3 regions of the Paenibacillus sp. WLX2291 genome follow, and region 1 is predicted to be linked to each of the others. Evidence: riboswitches for the same ligand, from Rfam matches in the RefSeq annotation. Region 1 holds a riboswitch; each other region holds the start of a gene.

The links. Region 1 has a riboswitch for glycine ahead of gcvT (glycine cleavage system aminomethyltransferase GcvT). Riboswitches for the same ligand answer to the same signal wherever they lie in the genome.
Region 2: it holds a riboswitch for glycine, as region 1 does, so the genes downstream of both, sdaAB (L-serine ammonia-lyase, iron-sulfur-dependent subunit beta) here and gcvT (glycine cleavage system aminomethyltransferase GcvT) in region 1, are expected to answer to the same signal.
Region 3: it holds a riboswitch for glycine, as region 1 does, so the genes downstream of both, ACDE64_RS23665 (amino acid permease) here and gcvT (glycine cleavage system aminomethyltransferase GcvT) in region 1, are expected to answer to the same signal.

What each region holds. Positions count from the first base shown of each region.
Region 1 covers NZ_CP176755.1:4,131,969-4,136,215, reverse strand. The annotation lists gene gcvPA (aminomethyl-transferring glycine dehydrogenase subunit GcvPA) at 1-298, opposite strand, end outside; gene gcvT (glycine cleavage system aminomethyltransferase GcvT) at 621-1,733, opposite strand; glycine riboswitch at 1,998-2,094, opposite strand; gene gcvH (glycine cleavage system protein GcvH) at 2,281-2,673, shown strand; gene ACDE64_RS17675 (SDR family oxidoreductase) at 3,113-4,015, shown strand; gene ACDE64_RS17670 (DUF2569 family protein) at 4,242-4,247, shown strand, end outside.
Region 2 covers NZ_CP176755.1:3,955,441-3,959,687, forward strand. The annotation lists gene ACDE64_RS16860 (TIM-barrel domain-containing protein) at 1-596, shown strand, start outside; gene sdaAA (L-serine ammonia-lyase, iron-sulfur-dependent, subunit alpha) at 823-1,716, opposite strand; gene sdaAB (L-serine ammonia-lyase, iron-sulfur-dependent subunit beta) at 1,738-2,403, opposite strand; glycine riboswitch at 2,627-2,736, opposite strand; gene ACDE64_RS16875 (ATP-binding protein) at 2,896-4,247, opposite strand, start outside.
Region 3 covers NZ_CP176755.1:5,537,772-5,542,018, forward strand. The annotation lists gene ACDE64_RS23665 (amino acid permease) at 58-1,434, opposite strand; glycine riboswitch at 1,577-1,657, opposite strand; gene ACDE64_RS23670 (TetR/AcrR family transcriptional regulator) at 1,778-2,464, opposite strand; gene ACDE64_RS23675 (MATE family efflux transporter) at 2,634-3,995, shown strand.

The DNA of each region.
Region 1 (4,247 bases):
CCGTATAAAATTCCGAGCGAGAAATCACATGATTGATGACGGAAGGAATATGATGATCGTAAATGCCCGCACCAAGAAAGCTTGTATAGCGATCTGTATCCGCATTGCGTCCTGCCAGTGTAGACAGATGACGGGTTAGCGCATATTCGTCCAGCATACCGGACATCGGCAGTGTACCTTCATAACGAACAGAAGCTGGAATGTCCTTGAACAATTCCTCAATGGAAGAAGCGCCGACAACGGCTAACATGTCCTGCTCATTTTGTGGCGTCATCGGGATATAACGATGGGATTTCATAAGCTGTACTCCTTTCGGCAGCGTAGCTACCGGTTAGTGTGGACTTGCGTGACGTGCAATATCGCAGAAGAGAAGTTGCCAGATTTTGTTGTCTATTGAGCATCTAGCCGTACATTTCGTTGTGATTGCAAGCGTATGCGTCTATTTAGAACGATAGGTAACAGTAAATTTGTCCGTGAATGAGAACCTGCTCGTAGCTGTGATCTTGTCTATACGGTCATGCTAATTATGAAGCTGCAAACACCACATATAACAATGAACATCAGCTAACAATGAACATCAGCAGCATGGAGCATCAGCTACAGTTGCATCATATAATGTGTTATACGTTCACCGGTTGACGTTTGTAAAAAGGAGCCTTCACGACTTCTGCCTTCAACAGCTTGCCGCGAATCTCGACTTCGACCGGCGTACCGAGTGCGGCGCTATCCGCTTCGATCAGTGCCAAGCCCAGATTGCGCTTCAATGTCGGCGATTGTGTGCCGGTAGTCACTTCGCCAATCTGCCGACCATCGCGGTACACCGGATAATGTGAGCGCGGAATGCCACGGTCGATCAGCTCAATGCCGACCATTTTGCGTGGAGCACCGTGTTCCTTTTGCCCAGCGAGTACGTCGCGTCCGATAAAATCACCCTTATCCAGCTTCACGAAGAAACCAAGCCCTGCTTCCAGCGGCGTAATGTCCGCCGACAGCTCTTGCCCATACAGCGGCAGCTTCGCTTCAAAACGCAGTGTATCACGCGCACCAAGTCCGCATGGAATCAATCCATCTTCCTCACCAATCTCCAACAGCTTGCTCCAGATTACATCTGCCTGTGCAGCCGGTGTATAGATCTCGTATCCATCTTCACCCGTATAGCCTGTGCGGGAGACGATCACTTCCACATCGAACAACTTCGCTTCCGGTACAAAGGAAAAGCCGGGCAATTCAGCGTATACATCACTGCCAGCTGCTTTGGATAGAATGGCGGACGCATGCGGTCCTTGCAGAGCGATCAATGCCGTTTGCTCCGAAATGTCCTTCAACTGCACACCTTCTGGCAAATGCTGGCGCAGCCATGCGATATCTTTATCGATATTCGATGCGTTCAGCACGAGCATATAATGCTCCTCACCGATCCGGTAAACGAGTAGATCATCCACAACGCCGCCATTGTCATAGCACATCAGTGTGTACTGCGCCTGTGCATCCTGCAAACGGGAAACATCGTTGGTCAGCATATGCTGTAGATAACGGAGTGCGCCAGCGCCACTGATGATCACTTCACCCATATGGGAAACGTCGAATAAACCAGCTCGTTCGCGTACAGCTTCATGTTCTTTTTGGATACCGTAAAATTGTACCGGCAGTTCCCAGCCGCCAAAATCGATACAGCGCGGGGAACCAGATTGTTGATACAGCGGGAAAAGCGGTGTTCGTTTCAATTCAGTCATGTGGATTCACCTCGAAATAGTATTTTGAGCGGTGAAACGGTATACAAGCACAAAAAAGACAGGAAGAGAAGGGAAAGAAACCGGCATATATCCGGTACTTCATTCCCTTTTCTCCCTGTCCTTGGTACCTGAGAGTTACCTCGCTGAACATTCTTACCAGCATATAATGTCTGCCGATCATTCAGAATGGCTCAAAACAAGTTTCCCCTTGGGTGATCCGCTGTGCACTTATCGTTGATTAGCACCGGATGCTCTCCAGAGTTGCGTCCGGTACAGGTCCCTGATACCTGAGAGATTCACCGTTTCCGGCTTACTCCTTCGGCGCTGCCATCGGTGTGGCAGTCTCTCCCTGTACGTTCATCCGCTCACATATGATGTTATGTATTTCCGAACATTCAACACTAGAAACGTTAAAATTGTATGTTTATTATATTAATACTTGATTGAGTAAACGATGTCAAGCCTCTTGACAGTGCCAACTTCCTTACTATACTCTTGTGGCATTGAGCAAAATGCAATCACGACATGGAACCGGAGGAGCATAATCATGAGCGAAATCAAGGATCAGCTGTTGTACAGTGAGGAACACGAGTGGGTAGAGCGTATTGGCGATGATACAGTACGGATTGGTATTACGGACTTTGCCCAGCATCAGCTGGGTGATATTGTATTTGTGGAATTGCCAGAAGACGGTCGCAATGTGAGCGAGAATGAAGTCGTAGGCACAATCGAATCGGTCAAAACGGTATCCGATCTGTTTTGTCCGGTAGCTGGTGTTGTTAGTCGCCTGAATCCCGATCTGGAAACCGAGCCAGAACTGGTCAATACCGATCCATACGGTCGTGGCTGGATGCTGGAATTGAAGGTGGACGGCGATCTGGATGCTGCTCTGTCCAAGCTACTGGATGCAGCTGCTTATGGTGCGCACGCTCAGGATTAATATGCCCCAATATTCATATTTCCTAGCGAAGATCGATGGAATATGGATGAGAAGAATGTATAGTGGTGAAAAGAGGAATATACCTTATATTGTTTGTGAGTACATGCCGTTGTCTTGTTCGTTACAGAACAGGGCGACGGCTTTTTTACGTGCTTTTTGTCGTTTTCCATATTCCTTATTATTCCATACTATACCTATTCCATATGCGTTGCTGAACTCCTTTACGTTTACTTAAAATATAAGGTTGCATAATATAAAATATATTCGTATGAGATATGAGCATGTACTAATGACATAGACATAAACATACGCTAATAAAATACACATGTGCCAATGAGATACAAGAATGTTCAACATGCGACAGTTCAAAACAACGAAATAAACGTACAGTAAACGAAAACAATCTGCATTTCACTTTCATATCGAGGGGAGCAACCGTATGACTCATTCTGCAAATATTAACACCACTAACACAGCTAACACCGCTACCGATCGCAAAACCATTCTCATCACCGGCGCCAATTCCGGTATGGGACTAGCTTCCAGCATCGCTCTGGCGAAGCAAGGACACCATATCATTATGGCATGTCGCAATCTGAAGCGTGGACAGCAAGCGCTGGAGCAAGCGAAGCATGAGAGTGGTTCCGATCAGCTCACACTGATGACGTGCGACCTCGGTTCACTGGATAATATTCGTGAGTTTGCGGCTGAATTTTACAAACAATATGACCATCTCGATGTCCTGCTGAACAATGCTGGGGTCGTTCATCCTACTCGCAAGGAAACAGCAGATGGCTTCGAGATGTCGATCGGAGTCAATCATTTGGGACACTTTTTGCTGACTTCTCTACTGCTGGATGCCCTTCAACAGGCAAAGGCAGCTCGCATCATAGTCGTCAGCTCCAACGCCTACAAAATCGGCAAAATCCACTGGGATGATCCGTATTTGCAGGATGGGTACAATGTGGTCAGCGCCTATTCGCAATCCAAGCTGGCGAATCTGTATTTTACCTCTGTGCTGGCAGAGCGGTTAAAAGACACATCCGTCACCGTCAATAGTCTACATCCCGGAGCGGTTGCAACGAGTATCGGTGTGGATCGGGATACTGGCTTTGGCAAACGCTTGCTCTCTGCACTAGCACATACACCGTTTTTTCAAACGCCAGAGCAGGGAGCAGAGACAGCTATATTTCTAGCAACGGATCCATCAGTTGCAGGGCAAACCGGTCAGTATTTTTATCGTAAAAAAGTGATGACCCTTCAATCCAGAGCATCGGATAGACAGCAAGCGTTACGTCTATGGGCATGGAGTGAAAGGCAGACCGGGCTTAGCCAAACGTAACAGGAAAGGGAAGTGCACGCGGTCATGTAGGATAAAATACTATTCTGACGCTGGCTATGGTAGACTGGAGAAAGCGGGATTTGCGTGCTTATGCTCATCATTTGGCAGTGTATCATCGGATTCGCAGCCGGATCATTACACCTTCAAAATCAAGCCGAGTAGCGACCGCGATCAGCCGTCTTGTACGGTCTGGGAACAGATTAGAACTAGAAAGGAAATAGAACCAATGAAC
Region 2 (4,247 bases), 180 kb from region 1:
GCGGCAATCCGTCCGATCCCTCTTTTCGCGAATGTCTGATTCGTTGGTTCCAATTTGGCGTCTTCTGCCCGGTATTCCGGTTGCATGGTGATCGTGAGCCAAATGTGGGGTCGATTGGTTCTTCGGGCGGCGGTCAGTGCTTTAGTGGTAGCGATAACGAAGTATGGAGCTTTGGCGAGGAAGCATATCCTATTTTGACTGCTTATATGCATTTACGTGAAACGCTGCGACCGTATATTACTGATTTGATGCGACAAGCTCATGAAAAAGGCTCTCCGCTCATGCGTCCGCTCTTTTACGACTTCCCACAGGACACGTTCTGCTGGGAAACGGAAGATGTGTATATGTTCGGACACAGTCTGCTCATCGCACCAATTATGGAAGAAGGACAGCGCAGCCGCTCTATCTATCTGCCATCCGGTTCTGATTGGGTGAATGCGTGGACAGGCAACACTCATGCAGGTGGTGAGGTGGTACATACCGATGCACCACTGGCAATCACACCTGTATTTATTCGGCACACACAAGCGGCAGAATTGCAGCCACTATTTGCCGAAACTGTCGCCAGAATGAATTCTGAACAATCGTCCGTTTGATCTACTCGATATGAACAATCCATGTATGACAAAAAGAGACTGTACATCGCTACAGTCTCTTTTCTCGTTGGTTATGATCAGATCATGGATTCTAGCATCTATAGAAGACCAGCCAGAACAAGGATAGCATTCTGTCCTTCCATTCCTCTACATTCTGCTACTTCCACGTTCATATCTTGCATTGCATGCAATACCACTATACATGTACATCAAATTACTGCTCGTCTTATCCCCCGTTATTCTCGCGACGACGGCGCAGTTCTTCGGTAATCTTCCGTCCAGTTGGCGTCTGAGCCAGACCGCCGCGCGCGGTTTCACGATGCTCGCTTGGCATGGAGCGTCCTACCTGTAACATAACATCGACGACTTCATCCGATGGAATTGCGCTGCGCACGCCTGCTAGTCCCATATCGGCAGCAGCCAATGCGTTAACAGCACCTAGACCGTTGCGTACGATGCAGGGAATCTCTACCAGACCAGCCACTGGATCACAGATAAGACCGAGTGTATTTTTCAATGCCAGACCGACGGCATGCATCGCTTGCTCAGGGCTACCTCCACGCAGCTCCACCATCGCACCCGCAGCCATACCGATTGCAGAACCGACTTCGGCTTGGCAGCCTCCTTCAGCACCGGAGATGGACGAGTTGTTCGCAATGACGTAGCCGATCGCACCAGCAGCGAACAAGCCCAATACCATCTGCTCATCACTCCAACCAAATCGCTCTTGCGTACTTACAAATACACCCGGAATGATACCGCAGGAACCCGCAGTTGGCGTCGCAATAATACGTCCCATAGAAGCATTCACTTCGGACACTGCCAGCGCATATGACATCGCACGCGTTGAATATGCACCAGATACGGTTTCGCTGCCATTTAAGTAATCATATACTTTACGTGCATCTCCGCCAGTCAATCCACTTCGCGAAACGGTATCTTCGTGAATCCCACGGTGAACCGCTTCTTTCATCACTTCGTAATACGCCGCCATCTGAGCGATAACTTCCTCTCGCTGTACTCCGGTTTCTTTGACCTGCTCCACAATCATCAGCTCGGCAATGCTGCACGAGCGTTCTTCACACAGTCGAATAATATCTTTTAATGTACGAAATTGCATCTTGCTTCCTCCTTTCTTCGTTTAATCGAGATCAATAACACCCGCACGGGTAACATGCGGCAATGCAACGATACGAGTCAATATCTCATCTGCGGGTACACCGTCCAGCTCGATCAATGTCATCGCTTCGCCACTGCGCGATTTGCGATCCACATCCATAAAGCCGATATTCAGCTCCGCTTCACTCAGTGTACGCGTAATATCTGCCAGCACGCCTTTACTATCCATATGCTCCACTACGAGCGTCGGATACTGCCCTGAACCTTTCAGATCAAATCCGTTCAGTTCGTGAATCTCAATATTCCCGCCACCGATTGATGCACCTGCTAATTCAGCATGCTGTTCTCCCGCACGTAGACGTAAACGCACAAAGTTCGGATGTGGATAATTGCCCGATCCTTTATCAAATTGAATGGTCATACCCAGTCGATCCGCTTCTTCGGCTGCATCCGGCAGACGATCATCGTCCGTACTATAATCCAGCAGACCGCCCACCAGCGCCAGATCGGTACCATGTCCCCAATACGTTTCTGCAAAAGAACCGTACAGAATGATATCCACATGCTCCGGTTGCTGTCCAAGCAGCTGACGTGCCGCTCGACCTAATCGTGCAGCGCCCGCCGTATGAGAACTAGATGGACCGACCATAGAAGGCCCAATAATATTAAATACATTTTTGAAACGCATATGACTCCTCTTTTCCGCTGCTGCATCATTTGAGCAGGTATTGCTGATACATCCTTTTCTATGCTAATTCGATTGTGTGCAATCCCCCGAAGAGCACATCAAAAAGGACAGAGCAGGACCTGCGGCGGCCTGTGTGCTCTGTCCTGTGTACCTGAGAGTTTGGACGGACGATGCTGACGATCCGTTATACCCCTTGGGTGGCTGAATGCTCTCTCCAGAGTTGCGTCCGGCAGCGGTTCCTGGGACCTGAGAGATTGGCAAGCCGTTGGCTGCGGCTGCTTGCTCCTTCGGTGGCGGATTACGTGCCTCCGCTAACTCTCCCGCTGTCTTCATTCGCATATAGAAGTTACAATGAACACCGCCGTATGCCCGGCATGTTCCTGATCATTCCTAGCTTAATCCAGCCGCTGAACGCTGTCAATTGCCATCGGGAAAATAAGTTGCATATCTGACATGCCCTGTAAAAACAAACGCAAATCTAGGCAATCCCCCTCAGTCTACCCATTCTTCGGACGTCTCCAATAGAGGCAAACGGATCGCGAATACCGAACCTTTCCCCCGCAATGACGTAAAGCTCAGCACGCCTTCATGATCGTTAACAATCCGCTGAGCGATAAACAGCCCCAGACCTGTACCGCGAATCTGACGAGATTCCGTTGATCGCGACCGGAAGAACTTTTGGAAAATGCGCGGCTGATCTTGTTCCGAGATGCCAATCCCGTAATCCTCTACTTCTACCAGTACATGATCGGCTTGGCGTCGCACGCGAATATCGACTGGACGATCATCTGGTGAATATTTAAGTGCATTGCCTATCAAATTACTAATTACCTGAATCATACGATTATGATCGCCCAATATATAGAGATGGCGCTCTTCCACTTCCACATGCAGACGATCCCGAGATTGAATATCCCACTGCCAGCAGATCATCTTCACCAGTTCATCCAGTTGGATGCAGCTCATCAAATATTCTGCATGCCCCGCCTCAATCCGTTGACTATCCAGAAAGTCATCCAACAATCTCGACAGCCTTCCACCTTCAAACTGGATCGTATTCATAAACTCACGTCGGCGCTCTGCCGGAATATCCTCATACATCGACAACATCTCGATATACCCCATAATCGCCGATAATGGCGTCCGCAATTCATGCGAGACGACAGCAATCAATTCATTTTGCAGCTGCTTCGCCCGTTTCTCTTCGGTACAATCACGGAAAATAAGCAGAAATCCCTGATCAACACCACTCGCCGCATCGGTAATCGGGGTTAGATGGAGCGATAACAAGCGCTCATCCTGCATCTGGATTAGGCATCCTTGTTCCCATTCTTCATGCTGATCCAGATGCTGATTCAAACGTTCACCCACAATAAACGTCCCTGCCATCAGTTGCGATTGAATGCGCTCCAGCACTTCACTCACTGGCTTGCCATTGTAATCGTCTAGTCCAAACAGCATCTGTAACGTCGGATTGATTAACGATACGATACGCGCCTCATCGCACATCATAATGCCATCCTGCACCGTTTGCAGCAGATTGCCGGTAATGCTTTTCTGCATACGCGCAGCACCTTGCTCTTCCAGCAAGCGCTCTGTCAACTGCTGCAACTGGCGTTCATGCTCGCTGTTACGTGCCAGCGCCTGCTCCTGTTCCGTCAGATCATGAAGGAAAAAGGTATGCACTGCCGCCCCATCATTCAATATCTCGCTACGGGTTAATTCTGCTGTAAAGGTACTACCATCCAGTCGGAACGCCAGCACCGTACTACTCTCGCGATCTGGATTCGCACGACCATGAATGCGGATTAGATCTGACAACGGCAAGCCAGACACTTCGGTCA
Region 3 (4,247 bases), 1.4 Mb from region 1:
AGTTTCTTTGATAGCTGTCACGGCATGTTTGACACTCCGCTATCATTCATCTGCAACTTACGTATTCGTCGTCTCCAACACCGGCTCACTGTCTCTTTTTCGCCCGCGAAGCTGGTACAATACCAGCAGCAAAATAAACCAAATCGGTGTACATAACAGCGCCGGACGCGTCTCACCAGAGATGAGCATAATGACCAGAATACCCGCAAATAACGCCAGTACTACATAATTGATCCATGGTGTAAATGGTGCTTTGAAGCGCGACGTCGCATGCAGCTCCGGGCGAATTCGTTTATACCGAATATGGCACACCAGAATGACACCCCACACCCAGATAAAACAAATGGCACTGATCGTCGTCACAATCTCAAACGCCTGTCCCGGTAACAGCTTGCTCAGTAGCGCACCACCAGAGATCACAATCGTAGAGAGGAACAGCGACTGACTTGGCACATGATTGCGGTTCAGTCTGCCCAGTCGCTGTGGAGCCTGCCCCTTACGGCTCAAATTGTACAATATGCGACTTGTCGAGAACATGCCGCTGTTGCAAGCGGAAGCCGCCGACGTCAGCACGACAAAGTTAATAATGCCCGCTGCCACCGGAATACCGACCAGCGTAAACGTACGGACAAATGGACTTTCCGACGGACTCAGCTGTGTCCATGGATTAATGCACAGCAGCACGAACAGCGCGCCGACATAGAAGAACAGAATGCGCAGCGGAATTTTGTTGATTGCCGCTGGAATACTTTTCTCCGGGTTGGCGGTTTCTGCTGCCGATACACCGACCAGCTCTACGCCAACATAAGCGAATACGACCATCTGGAACGAGAACAGGAAGCCCGACACGCCATTCGGGAATATGCCGCCATGCTCCCATAGATTGCGTACCGATACGGTACCCGCATCCGTGCGGAAACCCATCACCAGCAGTACAATACCTAGCCCAATCAGCGCCAGAATCGTAATGACCTTGATCAAGGCAAACCAGAATTCCAGCTCCCCGAAATTTTTGACGGTCATTAGGTTCAGACCTAACAATACGATCAGACATAGCACCGCTGGCATCCACTGCGGAATATCAAACCAGTACTGCACGTACACGCCAACCGCGATCACATCCGCCATCGCCGTCATAATCCAGCAAAACCAATACGTCCAACCCGTCACAAACGCCGCGCGCGGTCCCAAATAATCCTCCGCAATATCGGTAAATGACTGGTAGCCCGCCTTGGATAATAGCAATTCCCCCAGCGCCCGCATTACGAAAAAAATCGCCATCCCGACGATCAGATACGTGAGAATAATCGAAGGTCCCGCCTTCTCAATCGCTTTGCCGGAGCCGAGAAATAGCCCCGTTCCAATCGTTCCTCCAATTGCAATCAACTGAACATGCCGGTTGGCAAGTTCTCGTTTTAATCCTGTCTGTGTCATCGTGTGTCCCCCTTGATCTCCTATCTTTCTATAAAAAACAATAAAAAAAGAGACTGGATATCATCCAATCTCTCAGCGCACAAGAATAACAAAATACATACGTGCCCCGCAGCATATACGTCGCCGCATGACACCTATCTATTCGTACTCTTCTGTCCGTTTGCCTGAGATTGTGAACCCTTCGGCGCTGCGGTGTACCCGCAGTCTCTCCAGAAGCTGCTCCTGCTGTAGTGTGATCCACAGCAATCATAGCCCTTAAATATATGAAGTTAGTTAGGCATTACTGCCATTCCGATATGTTAACATAGTACCGCCAATGTGAGCAATGGATCAGTGAAAAAAGTTACACATCCATATTCTGCTCCACAATCACCTGCTCAATCCCTAGCAAAATCACCTTCAGTCCAAAATCAAACGCCCGATCACTTCCCATCAGCTCAAACAGCTCATTCTGGAACATGCGCCGGAACAGCCACGTATCCTGATCCGGCATCGAATCCATCACCTGCATCATATGATCGCCCATCGTAGACTGCTGCTCCTGACTCATGATCTCCACATTACGCTGATGCTGATAATGATCCAGCACAAAATAAAACACAAAGTTGATCAGCGTCGTCACAACCTGCATCTTCTGATCCTGCGCCAGCGGTGTTTCCTCTACACAAGAGAGCATCCGGTTGGTGAAGCGGATAATGTCCGGATCATGCGGCAGCGTCATCATCATAAGCTGTGTGGAGCACGGATAGCGGCTCAATACATCACGCGTAGTAACGGCAAGTTCGGTCAGCTGCTGCTTCCAATTGCCCTCGCTATGCAGCTCATCCACGATCACTTTAGATACATGATTCGCCAGCCGCTGGTATAACTGCTGCTTGCTTTTAAAATGCCAGTATAGCGAAGGCGCCTGAATGCCGAGCCGATCGGCAAGCCGCCGCATACTTAATTTCTCAATGCCGTCTTCCCCGAGAAGCTCCCACGACGCTTCAAGAATCTTATCCTCTGAAATTTGAGGCTGCTGCTTTTTCATCTATATCCATCCCTCGAAAAATTTTATCTAACACTGTAAGTTTATGCTTTACAAGCATCTCATCCCATGATAACATCTAACAGTGTAAGGCTCAACTAACACTGTAAGGCAATCATTGATAGACCAAATATTTCAACAGCCAAATTATCTACAGAAAGCAGGAATCCCCATGGATACAGAAAATCTGCACTATTTTGAAAAAGCCCCTATCGCCAAAGCCGTCGCCCACTTTGCCGTTCCGATGATGCTTGGTACATCCATGAGCGTCATCTACTCCATCCTAAACGCCTACTTCCTCGGCACGCTGCACAATACAGCGATGCTGACCGCGCTGGCGCTAACTTTGCCGTTGTTCGCCATCATCATGGCACTCGGCAACCTGATCGGTATGGGCGGCGGTACATTCATCTCCCGTCTGCTTGGTGAAAAGCGCTACGACGACGCCAAGCACGTTTCGTCCTTCGCCTTTTACAGCAGTCTGCTGCTCGGTCTACTCGTCATTCTCGTCGGACTGCCGCTAGTGGATATGATCACTTCCGGGCTGGGCGCGACGACCGAATCGTTCGCATTTACCAAAGACTACGTGACCGTCATGCTGATCGGCTCTCCCGTCGTCGTCCTATTCTTCACTCTGGAAAATATCGTGCGCGCGGAAGGATCGGCAATTACGTCCATGATCGGTATGATTCTGAGCGTTGCCGTCAATATCGTACTGGATGCACTCGCTATCTTCGTACTCCACTGGGGTGTGACCGGCGTCGCTGCTGCTACCGTAGTCTCGAATCTGGTCGCAAGTGCCTTTTACACGCATCATCTGGGCTTCAAAAGCCAATTTCTAAGCGTGTCGATCCAATGGTTCAAAGCCAGCAAAGAGATCATGAGCAATGTCTTCAAAATCGGTGTACCTGTATTTATCATGAGTGTGTTCCTTGGTGCGATGTCGCTGATCCTGAACTATTTTCTGATTGAATACGGCGATGCTTCGGTTGCCGCTTACGGCATCTCGTCGAGATTGCTGCAATTTCCAGAGTTTATTCTGATGGGATTGTGTGAAGGGGTCGTGCCTCTGATCGCCTTCTCGTTCACCGCGAATAAACTGCGGATGAAGCAAACGGTCGGATTTACGATTAAAGTCATTGTGGCTATGGCACTGGTGTTTGGCGTAGTGGTATATGCGGTATCGGATCATCTAATCGGCTGGTTTACGAACGATCCGCAGTTGATTGTGATGGGCAGTTATATTTTGCATGTGACGTTCTTGTCGCTGTTCATTACTGGCATGACGACACTGTTCACTGGTATTTTCCAAGCAACGGGTCAAGGTACGGCGGCGTTTATTATGTCGATCATTCAAGGCGTGACGCTGATTCCGGTGTTGTTTATTGCGAATCATATGAGTGGATTCCACGGGGTCGTGTGGTCGCTGGTCATTGCGGATGCGGTTGCGTTTCTAGTTGGGGCGGGATTGTTGTACGGGCTGCGTAATAAGTTGGAGCCGGAGATGCCACAGGAGCTCGAGACGGCTTTGTAATACGATAAATAGCATATATACATTAAGTCTTTCAGCGTGAAAGGCTTAATGGTATACATAACATTCATTCTATATTTTATTTTTCAAACATTGATTATTTAATAACTAAGCTTTATTTGTGTATAAGACCAAAGTAATAAATGTTATATCTTGTATACCAATTAAATGATCTTCATGGTAAATATAGTAAATGATAAAAGGCTCAATTTAGCTAAGAAAATAGTTTGTTTTTGTCGAAAAGCTTTATCAATC